Regions from separate parts of the Streptomyces caeni genome, predicted to be linked through region 2. Evidence: riboswitches for the same ligand, from Rfam matches in the RefSeq annotation. Region 2 holds a riboswitch; each other region holds the start of a gene.
What was found. Region 2 has a riboswitch for cobalamin ahead of ACFSL4_RS06550 (ribonucleoside-diphosphate reductase subunit alpha). Riboswitches for the same ligand answer to the same signal wherever they lie in the genome.
Positions count from the first base shown of each region.

Region 1 (4,532 bases), on a different contig from region 2:
GGATGAGTTGCTGCCCGACGTTGGCCGCCCGACCAGCCGAAGACGACGTGTAGCAGGGAGCGACATGGCCAGGGACATCGATCCGAGCCTGAACCGACGCAGGCTCCGTATCGAGTTGCGCAAGGCGCGGGAGGAAGCCGGTCTCACCCAGCGGGAGGCGGCCGACGCGCTGGAGTGGTCACTGTCGAAACTGATCCGGCTGGAAGCCGGCACGGTCAGCCTCAGCGTCACGGACCTGCGCGCCCTGCTCCAGCTGTACCGGGTGACGGACCCCGGGCTGGTGGGCGAGCTGGAGGAGGCGGCCCGCGGCTCGAAGGGGCCGTCCTGGTGGGCGCCGTACAGCGACATGGTGCGGCCGCAGTTCGCCCAGTACCTGGGCTACGAGAGCGCCGCGACCTCGATCCGCTTCTACCACCCGTCGGTCGTCTACTCGCTGTTCCAGATCGAGGACTACACGATGGCCCAGCTGGAACCCCGCGAGACCGCCGAAGTGGCCCGGCGCTCGGCGGAGCTGCGCACCACCCGGCAGGAGCGGATCTTCGACGGCGAGCAGGGGCCCGACGTGAGCATCGTGCTGGACGAGGCGGTCGTGCGGAGGGTCATCGGCGGACCGGGGGTGATGCGACGTCAGCTGGAACACCTCAAGACGATGTCCCGGCACCCCAGGGTCACCATGCGCCTGCTGCCGTTCACGGCGGGCGCCCACTACAGCATGGGCGGGTCCTTCACCCTGCTCGGCTTCAAGGACGACGACGACCTGCTCTATCTGGAGGGCGCCACCGGCAGCGTGGCGAACCGGGACGACCTCGACCTCACGTCCCGCTACCAGGAGTGCTTCGAGGACATCAGCAACAAGGCGTACGACGGTGACCGGATGATCGAGCTGATCGACGCGGTCAAGGAGAGTCTCGACAACAGCTGAAGCCCGGGAAGAACGGCCCGGGCGGACAACGGGGAGGGGCCATGGCGGCCTTGGGGATCGCTGACTGGTACAGGCGGCTGCGCACGCTCCGCTTCGTCGCGACGGGCAGGCCGCCGGGCGTCCCGCCGCGGCCCGCCGGGCCGCACGAGGGCGCCCCCGCGCTCCATGAGGCGGAGCACACGGGCGGCGAGGACGGCACACGGCTCCCGGGCGGCCGTCTGCTGCTGGGCACGGCGTGCGGCAGCGTCCTGCTGTTCGGCATCGCCGTGTCCGCCCGGGTGGCGCCCAGCCTCGCGCTGGACGCTCTGACCCCCCTGACCACGACGGTGGTGGGGGTGCTCGGCGCGGCCGCCGTCACCGCGCTCGCGGCCTGCGTCGGCCGGTCGCTGCGCGGCCGCTCGTCGGCGCCGCGCGCCCCCGGGCTCAGCGGGTCCCCGAGCCCCGCGGACGAACCGTCGCCACAGCCCGGTCGAGAACGCGGAGACGCTCCGTGACGGGGGTGAGGCCCCACCACAGGCCGGCGCTGGCGGCCGCGACGATCGTCACCACGAGCCAGACCAGGGCCCGCGCCGTGGATCCCGGTACGAGCAGCGCGGCGAGCGCTCCGACGCCCACCGCGAACACCCCCGTGGTCAGGGAGAAGAGTGCCAGCGGGGCCGCCGCCGACAAGGACGGGCGCGGAGTGCGGGGACCGCCCGCGCGTGCCGAGACATCCCTGGCCCTGTCTGCCATACGGGTCCCCTCCCGCCCTCTGGACGGCCCCTTCAGAAACCGTCGGCCGCCGGGTTCTCAAGTCCAGCCAGCAAACCACACCACGCGGAACGGCGAAAGACGAGCACCGGCCCGGCCCGCCGTTTCGAGTCACGCACGAGCACGTGCGCTGTCTCCACGGTCACTTCGACACAGTCGTTGTTGTCCCCTCCCGAGTGACTGCTCTTGCGCCACACCCGCCCCGTCGGGTCCCTGCCGATCACACCGACCTCCACTCACCAGTCAGCGCACCGACACAGCGTCCTCACCGTGACGCTCCCGAGCGCCGTGTCCCACCGCTGCCACAGGCAACAGAGGCCCGGCCACACCAGGTTCGTCTCCCCGCAACGAATCACCCAATGCCGCTCGTCGGCGCTCTCCGCGTTGGTCATACCGATTCGTTCGTAGTGCCGTCCCTAGTCTTCCCAGCTTCTCCGCGCGGAAAGAGCGCAGAAAGCGCCGATTCGGGTGGCTGACGATATTTCAGCGGTGTGGGGCTCAGCACACCGCAGCGTCGCAGGTCAAGACCCAGTTGACGGGTGTTCCGGAGGCGTGGTGGACTGCCGGGGCCACCACGGCGGCAGGAGAGGAAGCCGGTGCAAGTCCGGCGCGGTCCCGCCACTGTCACCGGGAAGGAACGTCCCGGGAGCCAGGAACTCTCACCGCCGGTCTCATCGAACCAGGGCGTGGACACCCTGAGTGAGGACATATCGCCATGCGCGGCTGCCGATCGAGGTTCCGTACCCGCCCCCTGCCCGACCCCACGGTCGGCTGAACCGATGGGTGCCGATCGCGTCTTCGCGTACGGCGCCGCCGCCGGCCTCCTCGGTGACCTCCTGCTCGGCGATCCGCGCCGAGGGCATCCGGTCGCCGCGTTCGGGCGGGCCGCGGGCGTCGTGGAGCGGGTGTTGTGGCGGGACCACCGCGGGTGGGGCGCGCTGCACACCGCCGTGTGCGCCGGGGGCGCCGTGGCGACCGCGGCGCTGGCCGCGTCCGCCGCGCGCCCCTCGCGCGCCGCGTCCCTGGCCCTGACCGCCGCCGCCACCTGGGCTGTTGTCGGGGGGACGTCCCTGGCGCGGGAGGCGCGGGCCGTCGGGCACTCCCTGGAGGCAGGGGACATCGAGGCCGCCCGTGCGCGGCTGCCCCATCTGTGCGGACGGGACCCCCAGGCACTCGACGCCGACGGGATCGCGCGGGCGGTCGTGGAGTCCGTCGCCGAGAACACCTCCGACGCCGTGGTGGGCGCGCTGGTGTGGGGAGCCGTCGCCGGTGTGCCCGGGCTCGTCGGCTTCCGTGCCGTCAACACCCTCGACGCCATGGTGGGTCACACCTCGCCCCGGTACCGGCGGTTCGGGTGGTCCTCCGCCCGGCTCGACGACCTCGCCGGATGGCCGGGGGCGCGGCTGACCGCCCTCCTCACCGCGGCCTCCGGCCCCGACCCGCGCGGCGCCGTGCGCGCCTGGCGTGCCGACGCCGCGCGGCATCCGAGCCCCAACGCGGGCCCGGTGGAGGCCGCGTTCGCGGGCGCCCTGGGCGTACGGCTGGGCGGAACGCTGTCGTACGGGGGCCGTGTCGAGCACCGGCCCGTCCTCAACGTGGCGGGGAGCGCGGTGCGCACGGACGACATCGAACGGGCGGTACGGCTCTCCCGCCGGGTGAGCGGGCTCGCGCTCGGCGTCACCCTCGCCGGGCGCCTCATGGCCCGACGGCTTCTCTCGAAGGGACGGACGTCATGAGCGGCGGACTCCTCGTCGCCGGCACCACCTCCGACGCCGGCAAGAGCGTCGTCACCGCCGGGATCTGCCGCTGGCTGGTACGGCAGGGAGTGAAGGTCGCGCCCTTCAAGGCGCAGAACATGTCCCTCAACTCCTTCGTCACCCGCGAGGGTGCCGAGATCGGGCGGGCGCAGGCCATGCAGGCCCAGGCGTGCCGCATCGAGCCGACCGCGCTGATGAACCCCGTACTGCTCAAGCCGGGCGGCGAGCGAAGCAGCCAGGTCGTGCTGCTCGGCAGGCCGGTCGGCGAGCTGAGCGCGCGCGGGTACCACGGGGGGCGGCAACGGCAGCTTCTCGGCACCGTCCTGGACTGCCTCGCCGAGTTGCGGGGCACCTATGACGCGGTGATCTGCGAGGGGGCCGGCAGTCCTGCCGAGATCAATCTGCGGCGCACCGACATCGTGAACATGGGGATCGCCCGCAACGCCCGGCTCCCCGTCCTCGTCGTCGGCGACATCGACCGCGGTGGCGTCTTCGCCTCCTTCTTCGGCACGGTCGCGCTGCTCTCGCGCGAGGACCAGGAGCTCGTCGCCGGATTCCTCGTCAACAAGTTCCGCGGCGACGTCTCACTGCTGGAGCCGGGGCTCGACATGCTGCACGGGCTCACCGGACGGCGGACGTACGGCGTGCTGCCGTTCCGGCACGGCCTCGGGATCGACGAGGAGGACGGGCTGCAGGTGTCCCTCCGGGGTGCCGTGCGCGAGTCGCGGATCGCCGCGCCGGTCGGCGAGGACGTGCTGCGGGTCGCCGTGTGCGCCGTCCCCCTCATGTCCAACTTCACCGACGTGGACGCGCTGGCCGCCGAGCCGGGCGTGGTGGTCCGGTTCGTGGACAGGCCCGAGGAGCTGGCCGACGCCGACCTCGTCGTCGTCCCCGGCACCCGCGGCACCGTCAGGGCCCTGGAGTGGCTGCGCGAGCGCGGCCTGGCGGACGCCCTGGTGCGCAGGGCCGCGGAAGGACGCCCGGTCCTCGGCATCTGCGGTGGCTTCCAGATCCTCGGCGAGCACATCGAGGACGAGGTGGAGAGCCGCAGGGGACACGTCGACGGGCTGGGGGTGCTGCCGGTGCGGGTCCGGTTCGCGCGG
Region 1 is NZ_JBHUDX010000046.1:69,979-74,510, forward strand. It holds gene ACFSL4_RS16510 (helix-turn-helix domain-containing protein) at 65-922, shown strand; gene ACFSL4_RS16515 (hypothetical protein) at 964-1,416, shown strand; gene ACFSL4_RS16520 (DUF397 domain-containing protein) at 1,687-1,908, opposite strand; cobalamin riboswitch at 2,212-2,350, shown strand; gene ACFSL4_RS16525 (cobalamin biosynthesis protein) at 2,452-3,408, shown strand; gene ACFSL4_RS16530 (cobyric acid synthase) at 3,405-4,532, shown strand, end outside.
Region 1: it holds a riboswitch for cobalamin, as region 2 does, so the genes downstream of both, ACFSL4_RS16525 (cobalamin biosynthesis protein) here and ACFSL4_RS06550 (ribonucleoside-diphosphate reductase subunit alpha) in region 2, are expected to answer to the same signal.

Region 2 (4,532 bases):
TTCTCGCAGACGAACCCGGCGACGGGCAAGCCGCGCGGGGCGCTGGTGACGCCGGAGGCGGGCCAGTGGACATACGTGACCCTCGCGCTGGGCTCGGCGCTCGCGCTGTTCATGTACCCCCACTCGATCACCGCGACGCTGTCCTCACGCAGCCGTGAGGTGATCCGCCGCAACACCACGATCCTGCCGCTGTACTCGGTGATGCTGGGTCTGCTCGCGCTGCTCGGCTTCATGGCCATCGCGGCCGGTGTCAACGTGAAGAACGGCCAGCTGGCGATCCCGCAGCTGTTCGAGGACATGTTCCCGGACTGGTTCGCGGGCGTGGCGTTCGCGGCGATCGGCATCGGGGCGCTCGTCCCCGCGGCGATCATGTCGATCGCGGCGGCGAACCTGTTCACCCGCAACATCTACAAGGACTTCATCAAGCCGGACGCCACACCCCACCAGGAGACCAGGGTCTCCAAGGCGGTGTCGCTGCTGGTGAAGGTGGGCGCCCTGCTCTTCGTCCTGACGATGGACAAGACGGTGGCCATCAACTTCCAGTTGCTCGGCGGCATCTGGATCCTGCAGACCTTCCCGGCCCTGGTCGGCGGCCTGTTCACCCGCTGGTTCCACCGCTGGGCGCTACTGGCGGGCTGGGCGGTCGGCATGGTGTACGGCACGGTCGCCGCGTACGGCGTCGCCTCCCCGACCAAGAAGCACTTCGGCGGCTCGGCGAAGGAGATCCCCGGCATCGGCGAGATCGGCTACATCGGCCTGACGGCGTTCGTGCTGAACGTCGCGGTCACCGTGGTGCTGACCCTCGTCCTGAAGGCGGTCAAGGCTCCGGAAGGCGTCGACGAGACCCAGCCGGGCGACTACACGGCGGACGCGGGCGACCCCGGGGTGCAGGTGGAACTGCCGCCGGCCACGGCGGGCACCGCACACTGAGCCGGACCTGAGGACGGGCCGCCGGAGTGATCCGGCGGCCCGTTGTCGTACCCGTCCTGCACACTGACCCTCATGGACATCGCGATCCGGCAGGCGGAACCCGGGGACTACGAGACGCTCGGGGAGATCACCGCACAGGCGTACCTGCGAGACGGCCTCCTGGACTTCGGGGAGAGCGACGAGTACCTCGGTGAGCTGAGGGACGTGGCCAAGCGGGCCGCCGCCGCGGAGGTGCTGGTGGCGATCGAGCGCACGAGCGTCCCCTCTGCCCGGGGGAGCGTGCTCGGCGGGGTGACCTTCGTGCCGGACGGGGGCCCCATGGCCGACATCGCCCGCCCCGGGGAGGCCGAGATGAGGATGCTCGCCGTCTCCCACGCGGCCCGGGGCCAGGGGATCGGCGAGGCCCTCGTACGCGCCTGCGTCGACCGGGCGCGGGCCACGGACGGCTGTGTCCGGATCGTCCTGTCGACCCAGCGCACGATGCGCACCGCCCACCGCATCTACGAGCGCCTGGGCTTCGTCCGCACCCCCGGGCGCGACTGGACCCCCGTCCCGCACCTCGACATCGCCCTCCTCACCTATGAGTTGCCCCTCTGACGCACCCCGAAGCCGACAAGACACAACATCTGGGGGTGGCATCGAACCCCGACACAAGATGTATGCTCATGCTCGCTGTCGCCGCAGGGGAATCCGGTGCGAATCCGGAACTGTCCCGCAACGGTGTACTTGTGCATGCTCGCCCCCGTGTGCGCGCACGAGCGTCAGTCCGAGGACCTGCCGACAGCGCGCCCGGCCGTCCGGCCCGGCGCCCTGACGTCCGGGCCTCGTGGAATGGGCCGGTGACGCGACGCCGCGTGCGCTCGTGAACCGCCCCGCCCTCCGCAAGGCCCCGTGCCGAGCGAGGGAGAGCCCTACGTGACCATCGCGCCAGCCGACCCGGTTTCAGCGACTGCGTCCACGACACCGGCGGTGACCGGCGAAAGGGACGGTCCCGGTGCCGCGCTGCTGCGGACCCTGACCGAGCTGACCGCCGACCTTCCGGACGCCGACCCGGGCCGGGTCACCGCCGCCGCGCTGCGCGGCCGGTCGGCGCATGCGGACGAGTCGGAGCTGCGCGAGCTGGCCACGGAAGCGGCCGCCGGCCTCATCTCCGAGGACCCCTCCTACTCAAGGCTGGCCGCCCGGCTGCTGACGATCGGGATCCGCGCCGAGGCCGCCTCACAGGGCGTCACCTCGTTCACCGAGTCCATCGCCGCCGGCCACCGGGAAGGGCTCATCTCCGACCGCACCGCCGCGTTCGTGCGCCTGCACGCCGACCGGCTCGACGCGCTCGTGGACCCCTTTGCCGACGACCGCTTCGGCTACTTCGGGCTGCGCACCCTGCACAGCCGCTACCTCCTGCGGCACCCGATCACCCGCAGGACCGTCGAGACACCGCAGTACTTCATGCTGCGCGTCGCCTGCGGCCTCGCCGAGGACACGGTGCTCGGCTCGGAGCCGGGCTCCCGGCCCGTGGACGAGGTCGCCGCGCTCTACCGGCTGATGAGCCGCCTCGACTACCTCCCCTCCTCCCCCACGCTCTTCAACTCCGGCACGCGGCACCCCCAGATGTCGTCCTGCTACCTCCTCGACTCCCCGAAGGACGAGCTGGACTCCCTCTACGAGCGCTACCACCAGGTCGCCCGCCTCTCGAAGCACGCCGGTGGCATCGGGCTGTCGTTCTCCCGCATCCGCTCCCGCGGATCCCTCATCCGCGGCACCAACGGGCACTCAGGCGGCATCGTCCCGTTCCTGAAGACCCTGGACGCCTCGGTCGCCGCGGTGAACCAGGGCGGCCGGCGCAAGGGCGCCGCCGCGGTGTACCTGGAGACCTGGCACTCCGACATCGAGGAGTTCCTCGAACTGCGGGACAACACCGGTGAGGACGCCCGCCGCACCCACAACCTCAACCTCGCGCACTGGGTCCCGGACGAGTTCATGCGCCGGGTCGAGGCCGACCGGCCGTGGTCGCTGTTCTCACCGTCCGACGTGCCGGAGCTGGCCGACCTGTGGGGCGAGGAGTTCGACGCCGCCTACCGGGCGGCGGAGGCCGCCGGGCTCGCCCGCAGGACCATCCCGGCCCGCGATCTGTACGGCCGCATGATGCGCACGCTCGCCCAGACCGGCAACGGCTGGATGACTTTCAAGGACGCCGCCAACCGCACCGGCAACCAGACGGCACGACCGGGCCACGTCATCCACTCCTCCAACCTCTGCACCGAGATCCTGGAGGTCACGCACGACGGGGAGACGGCGGTCTGCAATCTGGGGTCGGTCAATCTCGGCGCGTTCGCCGACGCGGCGAGCGGTGACCTCGACTGGGAGCGGCTGGACGCCACGGTCCGTACCGCCGTCACCTTCCTGGACCGCGTCGTCGACATCAACTACTACCCGACCGCGCAGGCGAGCCGCTCCAACTCCGAGTGGCGCCCGGTGGGCCTGGGAGTGATGGGTCTGCAGGACGTGTTCTTCAAGCTGCGCCTGCCCTTCGGCTCACCCGAGGCGAAGGCGCTGTCCACCCGTATCGCCGAGCGCATCATGCTCGCCGCGTACGAGACCTCCGCCGACCTCGCCGAGGTCCACGGCCCGCTGCCGGCCTGGGAGAAGACCCGTACCGCGCAGGGTGTGCTGCACCCCGACCACTACGATGTCGAACCGGCCTGGCCGGAGCGCTTGGCGGCGCTGCGGAAACGGATCGCGGCCGTCGGCATGCGCAACTCGCTGCTGCTCGCCGTCGCGCCGACCGCCACCATCGCGTCCATCGCGGGTGTGTACGAGTGCATCGAGCCGCAGGTGTCCAATCTGTTCAAGCGCGAGACGCTGTCCGGGGAGTTCCTCCAGGTCAACTCCTACCTGGTCGAGGATCTGAAGAAGCTGGGCGTCTGGGACGCCCGCACCCGGGAGGCGCTGCGCGAGGCGAACGGCTCGGTGCAGGACTTCGCCTGGATCCCCGAGGACGTGCGGACGCTGTACCGCACGGCATGGGAGATCCCGCAGCGCGGGCTGATCGACATGGCCGCCGCCCGCACCCCGTTCCTGGACCAGGGCCAGTCCCTGAACCTGTTCATGGAGACGCCGACCATCGGCAAGCTCTCCTCGATGTACGCATACGCCTGGAAGCGGGGCCTGAAGACGACGTACTACCTGCGCTCGCGCCCGGCGACCCGCATCGCCCGTGCCGCCCGGGCGGCCGTCCCCGTGCAGCAGGCCGCCGCGGACCCCGGCGCGGTCGCCTGCTCCCTTGAGAACCCCGAGTCCTGCGAGGCATGCCAGTGATGTCCCTCCACCCGCCGAAGAAGAGCGCGAACCTGCTCGACCCTGGCTTCGAACTGACCCTGCGCCCCATGCGCTACCCCGACTTCTACGAGCGCTACCGGGACGCCGTCAAGAACACCTGGACCGTCGAGGAGGTCGACCTCCACTCGGACGTCGCCGACCTCGCCAGACTCACCCCCGCGGAGCGGCACCTGATCGGCCGGCTGGTCGCGTTCTTCGCGACGGGCGACTCGATCGTGGCCAACAACCTCGTGCTGACCCTGTACAAGCACATCAACTCCCCCGAG
Region 2 is NZ_JBHUDX010000016.1:62,653-67,184, forward strand. It holds gene mctP (monocarboxylate uptake permease MctP) at 1-930, shown strand, start outside; gene ACFSL4_RS06545 (GNAT family N-acetyltransferase) at 1,003-1,527, shown strand; cobalamin riboswitch at 1,590-1,726, shown strand; gene ACFSL4_RS06550 (ribonucleoside-diphosphate reductase subunit alpha) at 1,846-4,245, shown strand; gene ACFSL4_RS06555 (ribonucleotide-diphosphate reductase subunit beta) at 4,236-4,532, shown strand, end outside.

Region 3 (4,532 bases), on a different contig from region 2:
AGGACCGGTGGACGCGCCCGCTCATGACCGCGCCGGAGGAGACTCCCGCACAGTGGCATCGCGTCCTGACGCTGCTCGCGGACATCAGCCTGTTCATCGGCACCCGAGCGGTGTGGTCCTCCGCCGCCAGTCACCACCTGGCGGTCGCCGCGGTCATCTCGATGTGCTACGCGTCGATCCTGGCCACCGGTGTGCTGACGCTGGTCGTGCGGAGCGCCCGTGCACTGGCTCGCCTCGACCTGACGGTCCTGGTCACAGCGGTCACGCTCGCCTACTGCGCGCTCTCCGTGAAGCACGGGTTCAGCGACGAGTCCATCCTCACCACACAGGCCGCCCGCGAACTGCTCCACGGCCGGCCGGTGTACGGGCAGCCGTGGCCCTGGCTGTTCGGTCACGGCATCGCGTACACGGCGACGGTGCACGGCGGTTACGACTTCACGTACGGCTACCCGCCACTGACCCTGATGCTGACCGCGCCGCTGCTGTGGGCCGGCCACGGCGCGCTGCCGGAGACGCTGGTCACCACCAGCGCGATCGTGCTGGGCGCGGTCGTCCTGTGGAGGATGCTGCCGACACCGTGGCGTTCGGCGGCCACCATGGTGTGCCTGGGCTTCGGCATGGTCCCGACGTACGCCCGGCTCGGCTACCCGGCGGTCGTTGCGCTGGCCTTCCTCATCCCCGTGGTGGTGCGCTGGACCCGCATGGGCGAGGGCGGTCCGGCCGACTGGGCACGGGCCGCCTGTCTGGGGGCGGCCTGCGCGAGCCAGCAACTGCCATGGTTCCTCGCGCCGTTCCTGCTCGCCGGGGTCTACGCGCTTCGCCGCGGCGAACTGGGCGGGCGCGGGGCCGCCCTCGCCGTGGCGCGGATCGCCGGCACGGCCGCCGGCACCTGGCTGCTGATCAACGCGTACTTCATCGTGACCGAACCGCGCGGCTGGGCCGCGGGCATCGCCCTGCCGATCACCCAGGGCGCGGTGATCCACGGCCAGGGGCTGGTCGACATCTCGCTCTACTTCACCGACGGCAGCGACCGCCTGGTGTGGTACTCGCAGGCCGGGATGCTGCTGGCGGCTGGCCTGCTGGCGGTGTTCGTGCTGTTCGTGCGCCGGCTGGGCCCCGCCGCGACCGTGCTGCCCTGGTGCTCGTTCTTCCTGGCGACCCGTTCACAGGACGGCTACTACCTGCTGATGACGCCGCTGTGGCTCGCGGCCGCCGTCACCGTGCCCCCCACCGTCTTCACCACCGCCTGGCAGCCGCGGCTGCTGCGGGGCCGCCCGGCGGCCCGCACGGCGCTGGCCGCCACCCTGCTGCTGCCGTCCCTGGTGGCCGTCACGGTGGCGGCGACCGGCTCTCCGCCGTTGCGTATGCAGGCGCTCGGCTCGACCCGCACCCCCCTCACCGTGGAGACGCTCACAGTCCGCGTGCGCAACACCGGCGACGCGGCTCTCCAGCCTCACTTCATGGTGACCACCGGGCAGGGCATGAGCCGCTACTGGACGGTGCTGCGCGGTCCGTCGTCCGTGCCCGGACACGCCACGGCCACCTACCGGCTCCGTGCGCCGGGCGGCCGTCTGGTCCTGCCCGCGAAGGGCACCCGCGTCCGGCTGCGTGCCTTCTCCGCGTCGCCGATGACGCTGTCGAGCCAGGACATCCGTCTGGAGCGCGGGACCGCGGACCCGAAGTGACGGCCCTCGGGCCGGGGCCCGCCCGAGCGCGCCCGTGGCCTTGAGGTGATGGCCCGTCACGTCACCTGTTTCAGAAGCTCCAGCATCACCGGGTCGGTCACCCGGTAGCGGACGATCCGCCCCTGCTTCTCCCCCGCGACCACCTCGGCCGTCCGCAGCAGCCGCAACGCCTGCGAGACGGCAGGGTCGTTCATGCCGGTCGCCACGGCGAGATCGGAGACGGCGAGCGGCCCGGCCCGGTGCAGGGCGAGCAGCAGGGCGAGCCGGCCGGGATCGGCGAGCAGGGAGAAGCGGTCGGCCCAGGCACGCACGGCTCCGGGCTCACCGATGGCCTCGATGGCCTGGCAGACCCGGTTGCCGTCGATGATGCGCCGGCCGGCGCGTTCGGCGGGGACGAGATGCATGCGGACCATTGTCCCAGGTGCCCCTGTGTGATCTTCGATACCTCAAGACATCTGCGCAACTGTGCAACCTTGCAGGCGTTGCCGGGTCCGCCCTAAGGTGGGCGGGCCGTGGTGTTCGGGAAGACCGGTGAAAGCCCTCAGGGGCTCAGGCCGGAGCGGCCCTCGCCACTGTGATCGGGGAGTTCCCGTTCCGTGCCGCCCGTTCGCGGGTGGCGCCACTGGCCGTACACGGCCGGGAAGGCTGGGACGGGCGCGGTGATCCGTCAGCCAGGAGACCGGCCACGGCATCTCACGAAGTGATCCACGAGGTGCTGGAGCGTGACCGTATGACCCTGCCCAACCCTGCGTCCTTCCGGTGGCGGCGCGAGGACACCCTGCGAACCGCCGCGCTGCTGGCGCTGATCGCGGCCCTGCACGTGGCCGCCTTCGGAATCCTGTTCCTCCTGGTGGTGCCGGAGCACTACGCGGTCGGCTCCAAAGCGTTCGGCATCGGGCTCGGGGTGACCGCGTACACCCTGGGCATGCGGCACGCCTTCGACGCCGACCACATCGCCGCGATCGACAACACCACCCGCAAACTGATGGCCGAGGGCAAGCGGCCGGTGACCGTCGGATTCTGGTTCGCGCTCGGCCACTCCAGCGTGGTGGTCCTGCTGGCTGTCATGATCGCGGCCGGCACCCAGCTCGCCGACCGGGTCACGAACGAGAACTCCCACACCCACCAGGTCCTCGGCTTCATGGGGACCACGGTCGCCGGCGCGTTCCTCTACCTCATCGCCGCCCTCAACCTGGTCGCCCTCACCGGCATCCTGAAGGTCTTCAGGTCGATGCGCTCGGGAAGGTACGACGAGAAGGAACTCGAACGGCACCTGGACTCAAGGGGGTTCATGAACCGCGTTCTCGGCCGCCTCACCAGGACGATCTCGCGCCCCGGCCAGATGTACCCGCTGGGCTTCCTGTTCGGGCTCGGCTTCGAGACGGCCACCGAGGTCACGCTGATGGTGATGGCGGGCTCGGGTGCGGCGGCCGGACTGCCCTGGTACGCGATCCTGTGCCTGCCGCTGCTGTTCACCGCCGGGATGTGCCTGTTCGACACCCTCGACGGCACGTTCATGAACTTCGCCTACCAGTGGGCCTTTTCCAACCCTGTGCGCAAGGTGTTCTACAACCTCACGATCACCGGACTGTCGATCGCGGTGGCCTTCCTGATCGGCACCATCGAACTGGTCGGCGTCCTGCACGACAAGCTGGACCTGCGGGACGCGGTCACCGGCTGGGTAGCGGGGCTCGACCTCGGCAACGTGGGCTTCGTCATCGTCGGGCTGTTCGTGGTCGTGTGGGCGGCCGCCCTCGCCTACTGGCGGCTGGCGAAGGTCGAGGAACGGTGGGCTCCCCGCCCCGCCGACGGGAGTTGACGCCGGATCCGGCCGGACCGCGGGCGTGGGAGCGTCAGGTGCCGGCCGGGTCGCCGTAATCGTTGGCCGGCCGCGCTCGCGTCGATCGGTCTGCTGCCCGGCGGCCGGCTCACCGTGCCCGCCGGGCGGCGGCCCGGGCCCTGGGGTCCGGCTTCCAGTCCTGGGCGAGGAGCCCGAGCAGCACCATGTCCAGGAACTCGCCCATCACCCAGGCCGAGGAGCGCAGCACGCCCTCGCGGACGAAGCCGTTGCGCTCGGCGGAGCGCAGCATCGCGGCGTTGTCCGACAGCGTCTCGATCTGCAGCCGCTGCAGGCCGCGCACGACGAAACCGTAGTGGCACAGCACCGCGACCGCGTCGGTGCCGTAGCCCTTGCCGCGTGAGGACGGCAGCAGCCCCAGACCGATGTGCGCGGACCGGTTGTGGTTGTCGACGTCCCACAGCATCGCGTCGCCGACCAGCGTGCCGCCGTCCAGCTCCACCACGGAGAACGGGACGTGCCGCTGCTCCTTGTCGTCCACCACGAACGGCGAGTCCTTCGAGCCGGGCGTGATAGGCCGCCACGGCCGGCCGTCGGCCCGCGAGTGGTTGACCACGTCGTCGTAGAGCTCGGCCTGCAGGATCGGGATGTCGTCCTCGTGCCGGGCCCTGAGCCCGACCTTGCCGCCCCTCAGCATGCAGGCTTCCTATCCGACCGGGCCGGCCGGCGGCAAACCAATTAGCGGTCGTTACAGCCGGCGCAGCGGCGGCCACCGAGCCAGGACATGGTGCGCTCGGCCGCCCGGCGGTGGCGGCCCGGGCGGCCGCGTCGGCACTCGTGCTCGACGACGACGGGCTCTCGCAGCCGCTGCGCTCTTTGCGTCTGTCGGGTCCCAGAGAGCGCAGCGGCCGCACAGCGCCGTCACCGCCTCAGTCGTCGCTCTCCTCGGACGCCGAGGTGCGGCTGCGGCCGCGGACGATCGCGAAGCCCGCGGCGGCCAGGCCCAGGACGCCCACCACCAGGCCGGCGATGCCGAGGCCGCGGGCCGT
Region 3 is NZ_JBHUDX010000026.1:144,379-148,910, reverse strand. It holds gene ACFSL4_RS10985 (hypothetical protein) at 24-1,685, shown strand; gene ACFSL4_RS10980 (ArsR/SmtB family transcription factor) at 1,742-2,089, opposite strand; cobalamin riboswitch at 2,182-2,387, shown strand; gene nicT (Nickel transporter NicT) at 2,416-3,504, shown strand; gene ACFSL4_RS10970 (GNAT family N-acetyltransferase) at 3,614-4,180, opposite strand; gene ACFSL4_RS10965 (YcnI family copper-binding membrane protein) at 4,413-4,532, opposite strand, start outside.
Region 3: it holds a riboswitch for cobalamin, as region 2 does, so the genes downstream of both, nicT (Nickel transporter NicT) here and ACFSL4_RS06550 (ribonucleoside-diphosphate reductase subunit alpha) in region 2, are expected to answer to the same signal.